Regions from separate parts of the Shewanella sp. ULN5 genome, predicted to be linked through region 3. Evidence: predicted binding sites of a transcription regulator. Region 3 holds the regulator's gene; each other region holds the start of a gene.
What was found. Region 3 encodes sigma-54, which starts transcription at its own class of promoters, with help from an activator protein. Its sites were predicted from a motif close to GTTGGCACGNNNNTNGNNT; they were not measured.

Region 1 (6,546 bases), on a different contig from region 3:
ATTATGGATGGTAATCGACCGTGCTAGCATTACGGCGAAATTTTTAAATAATGGGTTATTGAGTTGTGCTGAGGAAATAACCTCTAGATATCCTTGACGAACTTTATCTAACTGTAAAGGGAAGCACACACTGTTTTTAATGTGTTCAGGCCAGCCATTACTGGCTTGAATAATGTCTTGCGATTGATCTTCGTGCTCAATCACTAATCTGAGAAAATTTAAATTTTCATAATTTTGCAGCTGATTCAACGCCGATTTAAGTGCTTTGTAATCTAACCGATCTGAATGCAGCATAATAAGGTTATCGTACAAAAAATTTAACTCATTATTGGTGCGGGTGAGCGCTAAGGTTTTTTCGGCGACCTGATTTTCAAGATCTTCATACAAATTGGATAATTCTGAGGCCGTTTTTTTCAAGGCATTACTCAATGCGGTCAACTCGATATAATCTGTTTTAGGCATATCGACTTTGAAATTACCCTGTGAAATAGTGAGTGCACTATCCATCAAAAGTTGTAGGGGCTTTACAACGCGTCTACGGGTAAAAATCACCGCCACTGCAGCTACAGCAAGCATTAAGGTTAAGCCTATGACTTGGCTTAATACTAATAGTTTCAGTTTATAGGCCGCAAATAGCTCTATTTCCATCACTAAAATATCAATAGTATCGACAAAATCCTTCAATGAATCACGGTATGACCGAGTATCACCCGCCTCAGCATACGCTTTCATAACCTGCCACTTATCGATCACTAATAGATACTGATTTGATAAGGGGTTTGGGGAGTACCACTTCAGTGAATTTTGTAAAACATCTGATTTTAGCGTGTTTTCAAACTCTTTAATTTTCTCTGAAACGATGTTGCTGCCTGAATTACTCATAAGCAGTAATCGATAGCTTTGCATGCGCAGTGAACCCGAGGCATTAATGGCGCGCGAATCACCTAAGCTAAATGATAAGTTAACAATGGCATACAGCGCTAAACTGGAAGAAAGTAAAATAAGGACTAACATTAGTCCAAAAATCGTAGAGGTAAGGCTACCGCGCTTTAACATTTTTGTTCCATTTTGTTGATATATGTTGCGTTATAAGTGTGTCATATTTTGTTGTTTAAAACAGGCTACAAGTATTGCAAACAGAGAGTTCTACATTAGCGGTCACTTTATTACATTAACAAATTTGAAAAAATGTGAGATACAACACGTTCACATATTGATCTGGCGCATACTTCTATAACTATACTCCTAAAGGGGTATTTTTTGTTGGTGATAAACTAGCTAATTTTGACCTTGGAGATATCGTGGTTATTAATTAAATATAAAGTAACACGGAGTTAAAGGTGATGAAGATGAACGTAAAAACAACTGCACTAAGTGCTGTTATTGCGGCCAGCTTTATGGTTGCTGGAGCAATGGCAAGCGATAAAACTGAACCCCGCAATGAAGTATACAAAGATAAATATGCAGCGCAATATGAATCATGGCATGACACAGCAGAAAGCAAAGAAATTGTTGATATGCTTGAAGAAGTGCCTAGCCTAGTTGTGCTATGGGCAGGTTACGGTTTTGCTAAGGATTATAATGCGCCACGTGGCCATATGTATGCAGTAACTGATGTTACTAATACATTGCGTACGGGTGCCCCAAAAAATGCTGAAGACGGCCCAATGCCAATGGCATGTTGGAGCTGTAAAAGTCCTGATGTTCCTCGTGTAATTGAAGAACAAGGCGAAAATGGTTATTTTGCTGGCAAGTGGGCTAAAGGCGGCCCAGAGATAGTCAATACTATCGGTTGTGCTGACTGTCATGAAAAAGGCTCTGCTAAATTACGTTTATCTCGTCCATTCGCAGAGCGCGCAATGGAGACAATTGGTACGCCATTTGATAAAGCTTCTCGTAAAGACAAGCAATCAATGGTGTGTGGCCAATGTCACGTAGAGTACTACTTTGAGAAAACTGCAGACCGTCCAGGTTTTGTGAAATTCCCATGGGATATGGGTACCACGGTTGAGCAGATGGAAGTTTACTATGACAGCATGGAGTTCTCTGACTGGACTCATGCAGTATCTAAAACACCAATGCTAAAAGCACAGCACCCTGGTTATGAAACTTGGAAGCTAGGCGTTCATGGTAAAAACAACGTAACTTGTACCGATTGTCATATGCCTAAAGTGGCTAAAGCAAACGGCAAAGGTAAATTCACCGATCATAAAGTGGGTAACCCATTTGATCGTTTCGAAGAAACCTGTGCGACTTGTCATAACCAAAGCAAAGAGTTCATGGTTGATTTAACTAATGAACGTAAGAAGAAAGTGAATGAGCTAAAAACTAGCGCTGAAACTCAACTTGTTAAAGCTCACTTTGAAGCAAAAGCGGCTTGGGATGCGGGTGCAACTGAAGCTGAAATGAAGCCTATCCTTATGGATATCCGTCATTCACAATGGCGTTGGGACTATGCAACAGCATCACATGGTGTTGCAGCTCACGCAGCTGATGAAGCGTTACGTATTTTAGGTACTTCTGTAGATAAAGCGGCTAATGCCCGTATCAAGCTTGCTCAATTATTAGCGGCTAAAGGTGTTAAGCAACCAATAGCTTACCCAGATACATCTACTAAAGCTAAAGCACAAGCTGCATTAGGTATGGACATGAAAACGATGAATGCAGAAAAAGACGCATTCAAGAAGAATGTTGTGCCTAAATGGCAAGAAGAAGCTAAAAAACGCGAAGCAACTTACAAGTAACAAGCTAAGTGTTATTCAGGTTAATGAATAAATTTCTCTGAATTAAAACTTCAACATCAAAAGCCCTCATTCTGAGGGCTTTTTTTTCGCATAAATAATCTGATTTCAACCTCAAGATGGGTTGCTGTTATGTGTCTTTTCGCGCTTTAAACTTCGCACCAAGATCAAGCAAGCGGATTTTTATGCGCACCATCATGGTGCTTATTTGTCATGCAATTTACTGCTAAAAATCATCTTTTCATTTAAATACAGTTAGTTAAATAGTTGGCCTGATGATTGAATCTGTTATTGCAACAAATGCATAACAAGATGTCTTTTTATTAATTTTTGGAGGTCGAGATGAAACTCGTCAGCGCAATCATCAAACCATTTAAGCTAGATGATGTCCGTGAAGCCATTGCAGGTATGGGCATCGAAGGTATGACAGTTACTGAGGTGAAAGGTTTTGGTCGTCAAAAAGGGCATACAGAGCTGTATCGTGGTGCCGAATATCAAGTGGATTTTTTACCAAAAGTAAAATTAGAGATTGCCACTAAAGAAGAAAACTTAGACATGTTAATTGAAGCTATCACTACGGCAGCTCATACCGGAAAAATTGGTGACGGCAAAATTTTTGTCACTGAGTTAGAACAAGCCATTCGTATTCGTACGGGTGAAGTTGATAACGAAGCATTATAAGGGGCGATCATAATGGAAGAATTAGCAAAATTAGGACTGACAGTTAGCGAGTTGCGCTTTGCGTTAGATACCTTCTACTTTTTAATCTCTGGTGCATTAGTCATGTGGATGGCAGCTGGCTTTGCAATGTTAGAAGCGGGTTTGGTTCGCTCAAAAAACACCACAGAGATTTTAACTAAAAACGTGTGTTTATATTCCATCGCTTGTGTAATGTATCTGCTAGTGGGTTATAACATCATGTACGTTGATAATGCAGAAGGTGGCATTATTCCATCCTTTGCGGCGTTAATCGGTACACAAGCCGCCGACGCAGATCATGCACTTGAATCTGATTTCTTCTTCCAAGTGGTGTTTGTTGCAACAGCAATGTCGATTGTATCTGGAGCCGTTGCCGAGCGTATGAAGCTATGGGCTTTCCTTGCTTTCTCAGTGGTAATGACCGCAGTGATATATCCTGTTGAAGGTTACTGGACATGGGGTGGCGGATTTATCTCTGAAGCAGGTTTTGTTGACTTTGCAGGCAGTGGCATTGTGCACATGGCTGGTGCAGCCGCTGCAATTTCAGGGGTACTATTACTAGGAGCCCGTAAGGGAAAATATGGTGCAAATGGTCAAGTTCATCCTATTCCTGGGTCTAACTTGCCTATGGCGACTTTAGGTATGTTTATTTTATGGATGGGTTGGTTTGGCTTTAACGGTGGTTCACAGTTATTAGTGTCAGATGCTGAGAATGCTTCAGCAGTTGCTAAAATCTTTGTTAACACTAACTCTGCCGCAGCGTTTGGCGCAGTATCAGCCTTGATTGTGTGTAAAATGGTTTGGGGTAAAGCTGATTTAACCATGATTTTAAACGGTGCATTAGCGGGCTTAGTGGCTATCACTGCTGACCCACTATCACCTTCATTGGTAATGGCTGGTGTAATTGGTTTGGTTGCTGGTGGCGTGGTTATCTTCTCTATTATTGGCTTTGACCGTATTAAAATTGATGACCCAGTAGGCGCAATTTCAGTTCACGGTGTAGCTGGATTTTTAGGTCTGATGTTAGTGCCGCTATCAAATGCTGATGCGAGCTTTGGGTCTCAGTTATTTGGTGCAGGTGTTATCTTTGGTTGGGTATTTGCAGCTTCACTAGCAGTATGGTTTGTACTGAAAGTCACTATGGGTATTCGTGTAACAGAAGAAGAAGAGTACAACGGTATGGACGCTTCTGATTGTGGTATTGATGCTTATCCAGAGTTTGTGAGTGTTAAAACCGCAGGCTAGTAATATACGCGCTATGATTAAGCAGAGTCCTTTTGGGCTCTGTTTTTTATGTGTTAGATTAAACCTGATCACACAGCAGGAGGGGTTATGAAGCAATTAACAAAGCGGGCGTGTCTCACTATTGCCTTAAGCGGCTTATTGTTCAGTGGGTTATCTACAGCTGGTCAGGTTGTCGTTAGAAAGTCTTCAGAGTCTTTCGATGCTTTTGCGGTAAGAGATCAGGTAATCAAAGATTATGAGTGGCAAGAAGCACTGAGAATGCAGCAACAAATTCAAATTCTGCAATCATTACCATTAGGATGCTTGCCTATGGCTGTGCCATATCGTTACTTTACTTGTAACGGCTTGGCTTATCGTCCTTATCAATATCAAAACAAAGAGTTATATATTCAAATCGATCAACCTAACGGATATAAACCATCTCGATAGAGAATATCACCTACTGCTGAATACCATTTGAAGTGATTTTTTGGCTGAAAATGCAATGCTTGACTAAACTTACCTTATTCGTATCTCGTTTAAGAGGCTTAGGTTATGTTAAACATTTCCTTTACGCAGTACGTAATGCGTCTTTATTCTGGCCAACAAAGCGATAGGGGATTTATCACTATCCTGTTATTTGTTGCTTTTTTAAGTTTAGTGTCTGGCTGCCAAACCACTCCTAAATCTAACCAAACTATTGCCATAGAACCTTTGTTCCATGATGAGTTATTCATGCCTGTTGATGTCATCACACCTGAACAAATTTATGCCTTGCCTCGCGAATACATTGCTCAAGTTAAACAAGATTATTATAAAGACAAAAATATTCGTCATAAAAATATCTCTCCTCATGAATGGTTATCTCAATACATTGGCGCACAAAATGGTGGCTTTGAATATCGAGATCATTTTACCCGTCCAGCCAGTATTACTTCTACCGTGAGAGAGGGTAACTGCATGTCATTAGTGGTGTTGTCTGCTGCACTGGCTGAAGCATTTAATATTCCCGTTGAGTTTCAAGATATCGATGTTGAACCTATTTGGGATAAACGCGGTGGATTTTACTTGGTAAATGGCCATGTAAATTTATTCTTATCACCGGCAATCGATGCCAATGTGGTGGCATTCAGCGATCGTAAAATATTGGTCGATTTTTTACCTGAGCGGGCCGTCCGTGGTTACAGTAAAACCATTGTGAATAAACAAACGCTGACCGCAATGTACTATAACAATGTTGCTGCAGAGGCTTTAGTCGAGCAGCAATATGATCTAGCGTATGCGTTAATCAAACAAAGTATAAAAATCGATCCGAGTTTTGTGCCAAGTATTAATACCCTTGCAGTGATCTATCGTCACAAAGGTGATAACCAAAAGGCCGAACAGGCCTATCGTGCTGCTCTATCAATGGATAAAGAAGATATGACAACCCTATTTAATCTAGCTCTCATCTTAGGTGAACAAGACAGATTGGAAGAATGGGCTGAAGTGCATAAAATTTTAGAGTTAAGCCGAATAAATAACCCTTTCTATTATTATGATATGGCTCAGCAGGCTTATTTCGAGCAGCATTATCAAGAAGCATTAGTATGGTACAAACGTGCATTGGCAAAGGCTGATTATCGGCATGAGTTTTATTTTGGATTATCCAAAACCTACTGGGCAACGGGAGAGCACAGATTAGCCCAAAAAAATATGCAAAAGGCGTTAGCGTTAACAGGGGATGAAGACAGTAAGCGTAGATACCAAAGTAAGCTTCAAGCGATGAAACGATGGTAGTCATTTTTTCGGTAAAATGATCACAATTGGGATAAATTATTTTGAAATAAGCGTTATTAACAGACTATGTAACCAGAGCACTGGTCAATCAATCTTCAGCGGT
Region 2 (6,546 bases), on a different contig from region 3:
CATATTGAACATACTGATCCGCAAATGACGCGCAAAACGCTCATTGACAATTTCCAACGTAGGCATACGGCCACGGACGATCCGGTCTTGAGATGAAAAGTCATACGACCTCGCATCATTTCCACCGTCATCTATGTCGTCTTCATCAACATCATCAACCCCATGAAGAAGCGCATCAATTTCGTCTTGGCTTAATAAATCACTCACATCATCACCTTAACTATCCAGTCAGGATTACTGCATTACAAAACCGGTAAACAACACTTTTTCAACCACGGTTTTACCGGTTACGGATTGTAATGTGTTTTGCACGCTTAACAGGGCTAATTGCCGCATTTCATCTTTGCCCGCTTGCGTGCTTAATTTCTGCACATCGGCACCACTAAATGTGGTTAATAAAGCATCTTCTATTAATGGGATGTGTTTTTTGACCGTCGTTTCATCATCCGTTCCACGAACCATTAACTGTACTTTAATTTCAACTAAACGTGCTCGGTCAACCCCAGGCAAATTGAACAAAAAAGGCCTTGGCATTCCAACATAATTAGCTTCAAGTCCTGAAGTCTTAGACTCCATTTGTTCCGAAGAACCTGCAGCAGAGTCACTGGAATCAGCTGCGACAGTTTGGTCGTCAGAACCGAGAAAAAACCATGCTCCAACACCTATAAGGATTGCGACAACAATGCCAATACCGCCAAAAAGAATTAATTTATTTCCCTTTTTAGGTTCCGCATTTGTTTCATTAAGTTCTAATTCTTCAGCCATTACACTTCCTAACACGCTTGAGCGACATAACAGAGGTTAATTATATTTAGTATTAACCGAATACATAATAATATCTCTATAGGTTACCGACTTAAGCGTAATAATCTATACCTGATTGCAAACTCTCTGAATGATTTTGAAACATTGTATGCTCTAATGCTGAATTTTCATCCAAATCATGTTGTTGGCTTGTGCCTTGAGATGATTCTTGTGATTGGCCATCACGCCCCCCACCACCTTGAGAAACCTGACTATCCGCAAGTTGTAATCCCTCTTGAGCTAACATTTCCCTTAAGCGCGGAATAGCCTGCTCAATTAAATCTCTGGTTTGAGTTTGAGCAACATGGAACTGCACTTGTGTTTGATCACCATGAACCTGAATCTTGACCATTAAATGGCCTAGCTCAGGAGGATCTAAACGTATCTCAGCCTGCTGGATGCCATTGCTCACCATGGTAATTAATTGCTGTTTCATTACGGGAGAAAAACGCTGGATCATCTCCTGCATTTGCACTTGAGACTCGCCATGTTGTTTTAACGCTAATTGAAACTGAGGGACATCACTTTTATGAATGGGAGTAAAGCTACTTTGATTTTGCAAAGCCTTTGTATCAACACTTTCTTCAACGGTAGATAAACCATCAAAGATTAGGGCTTTATCAAGTGTTGCTGAAGAAGCACCTGCAGCTACAGCATTAGGTTTAATAAGCTCAACCGAAAGTTGAGTTTTATTACTGGCATCTAATGAAGGAGTCGCGCCATTGCCCGATAAATCAGTTTCTGTACCTAAAATATTCGCCTTATCGCCACTTGTAGATGCGGCGATGGCTGATTGACTTTGTTTTGCAAACTTGTCAGCCGACTCTTTGCTGACATCTTTTACTGTAGTAAACCCTGTGGTTACCTGAGCAACTTGGATTGCTTTGTCTGCATCAACCAAGTCCACATCAACCAAATCAAGAATAGAATCATCAAGAACAGGAGACTGTAAGTTAAAGTCATCGACTATTTTAGCTAAATCACCATGTGATAACGAAGCGAGCTCTGCTTCTGTTAACGATGCAAACGTCTTAAGCTGTTCCATTTTAGAAGCTGGTAAAGAAGTTAAATAAGCAGCATTTAACTCTTCCGGTAAAGGGGCATGAATTGTTTCGACAAATAATTCATCAGTTATCATTTCACTGCCTGATATAGCCTCTACCGCTTGAGTATCTTCGGCAAATGCCTCATCGAATATAGGTAAAATTGTTGAGTCAAAGACGCTTTCATCTAACATCACCTGGTCTTCATTCGATGCAATATCGTCATGCGGCAAAATTTTTCCGTCTGTTTTTACCTTGTCAAATGACAGCGCCATATCAAGCTGAGCAAAAATGAGAGCAACATCTCCTTCATCAATAGGCTCTGACAAGTCGACTTCAGTACTCATGATGCCTGATAACTCTGATGTTTTTTTAGTATCAGCTAAATCGGCATTTTTAAATGATGATGTTTGGTTAGCTTGATTAAAGACAGAAAGGAATGACTGATTATCAGACACTTGCATTGTATCTTTTACTTGCGAGGACTTATTTGTACCGTTACCCGCTAAAAGGATATTGCTCATCTGTTGCATATTATATGCTCCGCAAACTCAACCTAAAGAATAAATTAATCATCATTTCCATATACGGTTTTTTAGTATAAAAACACAATAAACTAAAATGAAAAACGTCACTTCACTGACGATTAATTTTAATATAACGAGTATGAAGCAAAATGGATGCCAATTATTTTTTGAGAATTAAACCGTTATTTGTCTCGGCGTTGGCGAATATATTGTTGCATGGCAAATTCATCCGACATTTTTTGTTCGCGTCTGGATTCTGCAATTTGAGCTTTTTGAGCTTTTTGCGTGAGTAACATCTCAATGGCTTTGCGTTTTTGCTGTTTCTCCAACCAATGAGTTTGACGGTATCCTACTTGTTGCTCTGCATCTTGAACTGCAGCCACCTGCTGAATAATGGCGTTATCGACTTGCTTAATAAATTGATGGAATTGATGATATTGATTGGCACTTAGGCTTTGACCTTGTTGTCCTTTCATTTGTTTCATGTAATCAAGGCGGTAATTATTTAAAGCATCTAATTGGCCTTGTCTTTTTTGTTTTTCAAACTGAGCAGATTTAAGCTGCATTGCAGCTTGCTCTTCTGCTTCTGTCGCTAATTTAAGGACGATGATTAACGGATCACTTGCCATGTTTTTTCCTAAAGACCGTTATGCAATGAAAGGATTAATTCTGACATTGGCCCGCTATTTGGCTCATCATAAGGGCACTATTTTCAAAACTAATGGCATCTTTAAAGCCTTGACGTAAAAACGCATTCATCGCAGGCTGTAATCTAATAGCGTTATCTATTCGAGGATCACTACCTTGTGAATAGGCTCCAATGGAAATCAAATCACGATTTTGTTGATATAAAGAATACATTTGTTTTACACGGCGCATTGCTTCTAAATGTTCAGCACTGATAACCATAGGTGCCACACGACTAATAGATTGCTCAATATCGATAGCAGGATAATGGCCTGAATCAGCCAGGCGACGAGATAACACAATATGACCGTCTAAAATGGCGCGTGATGCGTCAGCAATAGGATCCTGTTGATCATCACCTTCAGTTAATACGGTGTAAAATGCGGTAATTGAACCTTGTCCAGGACCACCGTTACCAGCTCGCTCAACTAATCTAGGTAATTTAGCGAATACCGAAGGAGGATAGCCTTTAGTCGCTGGCGGCTCTCCAATCGCCAAGGCGACTTCACGCTGCGCCTGAGCATAACGGGTTAAGCTATCCATCAATAGTAGGACGTTGTAGCCTAAGTCTCGAAAATATTCTGCTATTCGGGTAGATGTTTCACATGCTCTAAGACGCATCAGTGGTGAAGTATCAGCAGGAGCCGCTACAACCACAGAACGTGCACGTCCCTCTTCACCTAAAATCTCTTCAATAAACTCTTTTACCTCGCGACCACGTTCGCCCACTAGACCAACAACAATTACATCGGCATTAGAGCCGCGGGTCATCATTCCTAACAGCACACTTTTACCGACACCAGAACCTGCAAATAACCCCATGCGCTGACCTTTACCCACTGTTAACATCGCATTAATCGCACGAACGCCAACATCTAAAGGTTCGGTTATCGCGCGGCGAGAAAGTGGATTGATATAAGGAGGGTGGCGAGACGCTTGCTCATTGGTTGTTAACGGACCAAGTCCATCTAAGGGTTGACCACTGCCATCTAACACACGGCCTAATAGGCTAAATCCAACACTTAAACCGGATTGCTCACCCAAAGGCTGTACACGGGCTCCAGGTAAGACTCCGCGCAGTTCTTCAACTGGCATCAAATAGAGTAATTTATCATCAAAACCCACCACTTCTGCAATCAATTCACCTACCATGGTTTCTATCGAGCACAAACTACCAACGGGGGCTCTGCATCCTGTAGCTTCTAATGTTAAGCCAACAACACGCACCAATTGACCACTGGCAATAGGCCTAAGTGGCACAACACTTTGGTGATGAACTTTTAGTTTATTCAGTAATTGATGTTGACGGTTTATCATCGACTTCACCTTGATCAACTGCATCCTCTGCATTATCGCTATTGAGCATAGAACGCTCGTCCGAGATTGGATTTAGGGGGGCGCTCTTCGTTTGAAGATTTACTTCTGGCTGCAAAGCTGGCATATCACTTTGGGAGTGAGCAACGCTCTCTTCTTTCCCCGAATTCACATCACTATCTTGCTCATCAGTGTTAGGTGTTTTAGTGAGTGCATTGGCTAAGTCATCTACAGTTTTTGAGCGATAAACACTATCATCTTGTTTTGCTAGATTAACTTGATGGCTAAGTTGCAGCGACTGCGCATCCAAATGAGTAAAAATTTGCTCAATCCGTTGTGCTAAGGTTAAATTGACCGTGGAACGCAAGCTTTCAATAAACACGTCACCTTGGGATAAACTCGGATCGCTTTCTAATACCCAATCATTTTGAGTTAATTGAGATTGGCCATATAAGGTTGTCACTAAATTGACATCTTCAGGGTGCAACCTCACTTTTACACGTTGCTCTTTTATAGGTAAAGCATCAACGCCTTGACGAATAGTTGCGGCAATATGCTCTGGGTGCATTTTTAATTCTTGCTGCACAACAGCTTTAGCAAGTGAGAGTGTCATAGCCAGTAATTCGGCTTCTACTTCGGCATCTAACACAGCTAAAGGCTGTTCAAATTGGTTTATTAATTGAGTAAATTGAGCGATTAATTGCTCTGCCTTAATTGTGCCGGCTTCATGCCCTTGTATTTCCCCCTGAGCAAAACCTTCTTCATGTCCCTGGGCTAAACCTTCTAATCGACCTTGTTCTAACCCTTGTTGAAAACCATCTAGCTTACCTTGTTCAAAACCTTCTCGTTCAGCATCGGCTCTGATCTCTTCAATCTGCGCCATTGTGGGCATTTTTACCGCCTGCTCTACCGCAGGTGTTGATGATTGATAGGCGCCAGCTTTTTTACCGTACAAATTTGAAGGCTTATCGGCATTATCAAGCGTCACATCCGGCAATTGCCAATGGCTGAACTCATGTTCATCCTCAACATTTAACACTTTTTTGGATATTTTTGAGTCTGTCATAGTTAAACCAATTTTAAATGCCTATGTAATGATACTTTTACTGCGGTTAAAGGAACTCTTCTCCACCACCGCCGCCAAGCATGATTTCACCACTATCGGATAATCGTCTGGCAATCGATAAAATTTCTTTTTGTGCCACTTCCACTTCACTAATACGAATCGGCCCCATTGCTTCAAGATCGTCACGCAATAATTCAGCTGCACGTTTGGACATGTTACCTAAAATTTTCTCTTTTAAGGCTTCATCGGCACCTTTTAGTGCTTTCATTAATATGTCTTGCTGAACCTCACGTAAAAGCGCTTGAATACCTCGGTCGTCGACATCAATGAGATTTTCGAATACGAACATCATATCCTGGATCTGCTGGGCCATTTCTTCGTCAGACTCACGCATGGTTTCCATAATCTGACTTTCTACCCCTGTATCAAGGTAGTTCATAATGTTGGCTGCAGCTTTTAAGCCACCCATTTTGGCTGCCTGTGCACCGCCCTGACCAGCAAATTGTTTCTCCATGATATCGTTTAATTCTTGTAATGCCGCAGGCTGCACTTCTTCAAGGTTTGCAATTCGCATCATTAAATCAAGTCGGGTATTTTCAGGGAATTGGCTAAAAATCTCTGCGGCTTGATCCGGTTCTAAATAAGATAAAACAATGGTTTGAATTTGTGGATGCTCATTTTGAATAATGGTGGCAACTTGGCGTGCATCCATCCATTTCAATGAGTCAAGACCTTTGGCACCACTGCCCATAATAATTTGTTCAATCAAATTACCCGCTTTATCTTCGCCCAGTGCCGCGGTTAATGCTTTTCGCACAAACTCTTCACTGTTAAAGCCTATGGAGGAAAACTTTTGAATGTCATCTAAAAAAAGCTTGTGCACGCCAATCACTTTCTCTTGACCAAAATCTTGCATTGCCGCCATAGACATACCAACTTTTTGCACTTGTTTAGGTTCAAGGTGCTTTAAAATTGACGCGGCATCGGCTTCGCTCAAACTCAGCAACAGAATAGCCGTTTTTTCAATCCCAGATAAAGACTCAGGATCAAAGGCGCCTTTTTCAGCTTTTTCTACTTTGTCTACTTTTTCATTAGCCATTGTCTT
Region 3 (6,546 bases):
CAAACCAAACTCAATTTCGTCAATGGGGCCGCAAGGTCATTGATATTGAAAAAGCAGCATTGGAACATCTTTATCAATTTGTTGATTCAGAAGCATTTGAACAAGCATGTGAATTAATCATGCAGTGCAAAGGAAAAGTCATTGTCATGGGCATGGGAAAATCAGGTCATATTGGCAATAAAATATCGGCAACCTTTGCCAGTACTGGCACACCCGCATTTTTTGTTCATCCTGGGGAAGCCAGTCACGGTGATTTAGGGGCTTTGGCAAAAAATGACATTATTCTGGCCATATCTAACTCAGGTGAATCAAGCGAAATACTCACACTGATGCCAGTAATACAACGTATGGGAGTACCTGTTATTGCCGTTACCGGTAAACCTGACTCCAATATGGCAAAATTAGCCAAATTACATTTGTGTATTGAAGTGCCAGAAGAAGCTTGTCCGTTAGGGCTAGCACCAACATCAAGTACCACAGCAACTTTAGTCATGGGTGATGCGCTCGCGGTAGCCTTATTACAAGCAAAAGGTTTTACCCGTGATGATTTTGCCTTATCCCATCCGGGTGGCTCTTTGGGCCGAAAATTACTGCTTAAAGTAAATGATGTGATGCATCAGGGCAACGACTTACCCTTGGTTAAACAGGATATCTGTATTACTGAAGCGCTGTATGAAATATCCAATAAAGGCTTAGGCATGACAGCCGTTGTCGACGATAACAATATATTAGTCGGTATTTTTACCGATGGTGATTTACGTCGTGTGATTGACGCTGAAGTGAACTTGCGTACCACACCTATTTCACATGTTATGACCAAACACTGCGTGACAAGCCCGGCTAACATCTTGGCTGCACAAGCACTGCAAATTATGGATGAGAAAAACATCAATGGTTTGATTGTCGTAAATGAACAACATCAACCAATTGGCGCATTAAATATGCTCGATATGGTTAAAGCAGGGGTAATATAAACATGACAATTCAAACGCCAAGCCATCAAGGTTTTTACGGCCCAATTAGCGATGATATTTGGCAGCGAGCGAAAAAAATTAAACTGCTGATTTGTGATGTTGACGGCGTATTTTCTGATGGCCGCATTTATTTGAATAACAGTGGTGAAGAAACCAAAGCTTTTCACACCCGCGATGGTTACGGTGTTCGTTCAGCACTAACAAGTGGAATAAATGTAGCCGTTATTACCGGACGTAAATCTCAAATCGTCGAAAACCGCATGAGCGCTCTGGGTATAAAAGATATTTATCAAGGTGTTGATAATAAGTTTGTCCCGTATGAAGCATTAATCAAGCAATATAACGTAGCTGCAGATGAAGTCGCTTATATCGGTGATGACATGGTTGATTTGCCAGTTATGAAAGTGGTTGGTTTAGCGGTTTGTGTTGCTGATGGCCATCCCTTTGTTCGTATGCATTGCCACATGACAACACACATCAAGGGCGGTCATGGCGCATTGCGTGAACTCACAGATTTACTATTGTTAAGCCAAGGCAAATTTGAAAATGCCCACGGTATGAGTATATGAATCGTACCACACTCGCCATCTGTGCATTCTTTGGCTTAGCGTTAACTTTGTACTGGCAGGTACAGGATAAACGCAACAAAATGGCACTGGTAGTAGACACACGTATTGAGCGGCCTGATTTTGTCGCTGATGACCTGCATACTACAGAATTTAATACGCTAGGTTTAGTCGACAGTAAAATGAGCGCTACACACATGGAGCATTACTCCATGACTAATACGACTTTATTTACTGACCCCGTATTGCTACTTTATCCACAAAACGGTAAAGCGCAATGGCAAATAACCGCAAAAAACGCCACGCTTGAACAACAGACAAATAAAGTCAGTTTACAAAATGATGTAATAATCAATGCCATTGACATTGAAGAGCCGCTACAATCGCTCGAAACACAGCAAGTCACCTTTGATTTAGAAACCATGATTGGCCGCTCTGAAGATCCGGTTATCATTAAAGGTAATGGTTTTTTAATTAATGGCTTAGGATTATTTGCCGATCTCAATGCAGAAGAAATTACCTTGCTCAGTGAGGTAGAAGGAACATATGAACCACATTAAGTTTTTATCCAAATCACTCTGTAAGGTCAGTGTTCTTGCAACATTTGCTATCGCGGCACTGGCGAACAACGTCATGGCCAAAGAAGGCGATCTGCAACAAGAGCTGAAAATTGCCGCGGTAAGCCAACGTGCGGACATTAAAAATAACCAGATTATTTTTAATGGCCCAGTAAAAATCACCCAAGGTAGTATTAATATTAATGCCGATGAATTACGCGCATTTTCAGCTGAAAATGGCCAAACTAAAACGTTGATTGCTATTGGTAATCCCGCAACGTTTTCGCAGGAATTAGATGATGGTCGAATAGGCACCGCCAGTGCCAATGAGATCCGCTACGACCTAGCCACGACAGGTTTATTATTAACTGGCAATGCCAAGTTAGATCAGGCCGGTAGCAAAGTGACGGGCAATGTTATTCGCTACAATATCACCGCCCAAGAGCTGATTGCAGAAAGTACCGGTAAGGGAGAAGACCGTGTTATTACCATCATTCAGCCTGAAAACTTCCAAACCGAAGATGTACCGAAACAAAAACTTCCTGAAATTCCGTTAAAAAAGCAAGGTAACCAATGAGCCAAATTACCTTAACCGCTGAAAATTTAGCTAAAAGCTATAAAAGTCGTCAAGTTGTAAAAAGTGTCAGTTTAACGGTAAAAACCGGTCAAATTGTCGGCTTGTTAGGTCCTAATGGCGCCGGAAAAACCACCACCTTTTATATGGTGGTAGGTTTAGTCAAAAGTGATAACGGTCGTATTTTAATTGATAATGATGATTTGACTGCAGATCCAATGCATTTACGTGCTCGCAAAGGAATCGGCTATTTACCACAAGAAGCGAGTATTTTTAGAAAGCTAACCGTTCATGACAACATTATGGCCGTTCTGCAAACGCGCAAATCATTAAGCCAGGATGAACGAATTCAAGAGCTGGAAAGTCTTTTAGAGGAATTTCATATCACCCATATTCGAGACAGTTTAGGCATGTCCCTTTCTGGTGGTGAAAGACGTCGAGTTGAAATTGCACGTGCATTGGCCGCAAATCCTAAGTTTATCTTACTCGATGAACCTTTTGCCGGTGTTGACCCCATTTCAGTTATTGATATTAAAAAAATTATTCAACAACTGAAAAGTCGTGGCCTTGGAGTGCTCATTACTGACCACAATGTTCGCGAAACCCTTGATGTTTGTGAGCGCGCTTATATTGTCAGCCAAGGCAATCTCATTGCCGAGGGAACACCTGATGAAATACTCAACAATCAACAAGTACGAGCAGTATACTTGGGCGAACAATTCAAGCTATAGTTAATGTAAGCACAACAGATAGATGCTTTGAAAATACCAACACTTCAGTAAGCTTTTATTGTGGTGTTTCACAATGTATTTAAACAACATTTGCGAAATACACTCGTGTGAAACGGTGTAGCAAACGGAAATCTTCTAGGGATCAGCAGTAATGAAAGCGTCACTCCAACTTAAAATGGGTCAACATCTGACTATGACCCCACAACTGCAACAGGCGATTCGTTTGCTGCAGTTATCGTCTTTGGAGTTACAGCAAGAAATTCAACAAGCATTAGACTCAAACCCTTTGCTTGAAATGGAAGATGAATTTGCAGAATTTAACAACAAAAATGACCAACAAAAAAACCAATCAGAAACTGATTTTAGTGAACTAGTCGCGCCAACAATAGAAAAAGACACCTCAAGCGTTGATACAGCAGAATCGATGACAAAAGAGCAAATGTCTGATGATTTGCCTATGGATACGACCTGGGATGAAGTGTACACCGCATCTCCGATGGCCAGTTCTGGATCGGGCAGCATGCCAAGCGATGACATGCCTTTTCAAGGTGAAACCTCAGAAGGTTTGTACGAACACCTTGAATGGCAGAAGAATCTCACTCCTTTTTCTGATACCGACCTAGCCATTGCCACCGCCATCATCGATGCCATTGACGACACAGGTTATTTAACCCAAAGCACCGAAGACATCTTAGAAGCAATGGGAGACGAATCGGTTGAGCTTGATGAAGTTGAAGCGGTACTGAAACGTATCCAACATTTTGATCCTATTGGCGTTGCCTCTCGCGATCTCCGTGAATGTTTGCTGATCCAGTTAATGCAATATGATCCCAATACACCTCACATTGATAACGCAAAAGTGCTTATCAAAGATTATTTAGATTTAATTGCAGGCAGAGACTTTCGCACATTGATGCGTAAAACCAAGTTAAAAGAAGATGAACTTCGTGAGGCTATTGAGTTAATTCAATCTTTGAATCCACGCCCTGGTTCGATGATCACCCCGCAGGATGATGAATATGTTATCCCCGATGTTTCGGTGATGAAAAAGAATGGTCGTTGGGTTGTTGAATTAAATCCTGACAATATGCCCAAAATTGGTATAAACCAGCAATATGCGGCGATGGCAAAAAGCAGTAAAAGTCAGTCTGACAGCCAATTTATTCGCGGTCACTTGCAAGAAGCTAAATGGTTTATTAAAAGTTTAGAAAGCCGCAACGACACCTTATTAAAAGTGTCCAATTGCATTGTCCAGTTCCAACAAGGTTTTTTTGAGTATGGTGAAGAAGCCATGAAACCTATGGTACTGAATGACATAGCTGAAGCGGTAGAGATGCATGAATCAACTATTTCGAGGGTCACAACTCAAAAATACATGCATACTCCGCGCGGATTATTCGAATTAAAATACTTTTTCTCTAGCCACGTCAGTACCGACGACGGCGGCGAGTGCTCATCAACAGCAATTAGAGCCTTTATAAAAAAACTGGTTGCTGCCGAAAACCAAAAGAAACCATTAAGCGACAGTAAAATGGCGGATCTTTTGGCTGAACAAGGGATTAATGTTGCACGTCGTACTATCGCGAAATACCGTGAGGCGATGATGATCCCCCCCTCAAACCAGCGTAAGAGTTTATAATCTACCTAGGCAATTGGAGGATAAATATGCAAATAAATTTAACAGGTCACCATGTTGAAATTACTGAATCATTACGCGAATATGTCACGATAAAATTTTCAAAGCTTGAACGACATTTCGATCAGATCCATAATGTGCATGTCGTGTTAAATGTCGAAAAACAACAGCAAAAGGCAGAAGCAAAAGTCAGCTTAAATGGCGCTGAAGTATTTGCAGCTGCTGATCATGCCGACATGTATCATGCAATAGACGCCCTGATCGACAAACTCGATCGTCAGGTTATTAAACACAAAGAGAAACTATCTAAGCATTAATGATGGAACTTAGTACCATCCTGCAGCCGGAATGCACCTCCTGTGCCTCACCGGGCAGTAAGAAAAAGGTACTGGAACTTATCAGCGATTTAGTCGCTGCCCAGTACCCATCCCTTTCTTCGCAAGAGATTTTCGAAAGCCTAGTGGCCAGAGAAAAAATGGGTAGCACAGGAATAGGCTCTGGCATTGCAATCCCTCATGGTCGATTGACGACCATCGAACACCCCATTGCGATTTTTATTAAATGTGAAGAACCCATTCCATTTGATGCCATAGATAAACAACCCGTTGATTTGTTATTTGCCTTATTAGTTCCAGCGGAACAATGCCAACAACACCTCAGCACTTTATCTTCGATGGCAGAAAAGCTATCAGATAAACTTATTCTCAAGCAGTTACGTAAAAGTAGTAACTCCACTGAACTCTATCAGGTTATCACTGCATGAAATTAGTTATTGTATCGGGCCGCTCTGGTTCAGGTAAGTCTGTCGCACTAAGGGTATTAGAAGACCTTGGTTACTACTGTGTCGATAATTTACCTGTGGCATTGATTGGAACATTATTGGACCAGCTTACTGGCAGCCGCGATCAAATAGCGATTAGTGTCGACGTACGTAATATTGCCGACCAAGGAAAAGTACTACAAGAACAACTTGCTAAGTTAGGTAGCGATACTGAAATCTGTAGCTTTTTCTTAAACTCTTCAGACAAAGTATTACTTAAACGTTATAGCGAAACCCGCCGGTTACACCCTTTATCTAAGAATCAAATATCACTTCTAGAAGCAATTAAATTAGAAGGGGTGTTATTAGAACCTATCGCGAATGTGGTAGACCATTATATTGATACTTCAGCATTAAACATTTACGAATTGAGCGATCAAGTGCGTGAAATATTGATGGGCAGTGTTGATAAAGAGTTAGTCATTAACTTTGAATCATTCGGCTTCAAACATGGCATGCCAACCGAAGCAGACTTCATGTTTGATGTACGTTTTTTACCTAATCCTCATTGGGAAGTAGAACTGCGCCCTTATACAGGGCTCGATAAACCAGTACAAGAATTCCTTGGCAACCAGCCTTTAGTCAATAAGTTTATTTGGCAAATTGAAAATCTATTTGAAACTTGGATGCCGCATCTTGAGCGTAATAATCGCAGCTACTTAACCATCGCGATTGGCTGTACCGGTGG

Region 1: the regulator sigma-54 is predicted to act here: its motif matches at 3,008-3,026, upstream of glnK (P-II family nitrogen regulator).
Region 2: the regulator sigma-54 is predicted to act here: its motif matches at 2,517-2,535, upstream of ORI98_RS00670 (flagellar hook-length control protein FliK).

Annotation. Positions count from the first base shown of each region.
Region 1 is NZ_JAPJEE010000009.1:55,108-61,653, reverse strand. It holds gene narQ (nitrate/nitrite two-component system sensor histidine kinase NarQ) at 1-1,056, opposite strand, end outside; gene nrfA (ammonia-forming nitrite reductase cytochrome c552 subunit) at 1,344-2,744, shown strand; gene glnK (P-II family nitrogen regulator) at 3,084-3,422, shown strand; gene ORI98_RS10480 (ammonium transporter) at 3,435-4,685, shown strand; gene ORI98_RS10475 (hypothetical protein) at 4,773-5,114, shown strand; gene ORI98_RS10470 (tetratricopeptide repeat protein) at 5,220-6,443, shown strand.
Region 2 is NZ_JAPJEE010000001.1:160,727-167,272, forward strand. It holds gene fliM (flagellar motor switch protein FliM) at 1-207, opposite strand, end outside; gene fliL (flagellar basal body-associated protein FliL) at 235-765, opposite strand; gene ORI98_RS00670 (flagellar hook-length control protein FliK) at 857-2,380, opposite strand; gene fliJ (flagellar export protein FliJ) at 2,557-3,003, opposite strand; gene fliI (flagellar protein export ATPase FliI) at 3,038-4,378, opposite strand; gene fliH (flagellar assembly protein FliH) at 4,347-5,441, opposite strand; gene fliG (flagellar motor switch protein FliG) at 5,488-6,540, opposite strand; gene fliF (flagellar basal-body MS-ring/collar protein FliF) at 6,533-6,546, opposite strand, start outside.
Region 3 is NZ_JAPJEE010000012.1:78,228-84,773, reverse strand. It holds gene ORI98_RS12565 (KpsF/GutQ family sugar-phosphate isomerase) at 1-974, shown strand, start outside; gene kdsC (3-deoxy-manno-octulosonate-8-phosphatase KdsC) at 977-1,543, shown strand; gene lptC (LPS export ABC transporter periplasmic protein LptC) at 1,540-2,100, shown strand; gene lptA (lipopolysaccharide transport periplasmic protein LptA) at 2,174-2,674, shown strand; gene lptB (LPS export ABC transporter ATP-binding protein) at 2,671-3,402, shown strand; gene ORI98_RS12540 (RNA polymerase factor sigma-54) at 3,554-5,041, shown strand; gene hpf (ribosome hibernation promoting factor) at 5,068-5,355, shown strand; gene ptsN (PTS IIA-like nitrogen regulatory protein PtsN) at 5,358-5,801, shown strand; gene rapZ (RNase adapter RapZ) at 5,798-6,546, shown strand, end outside.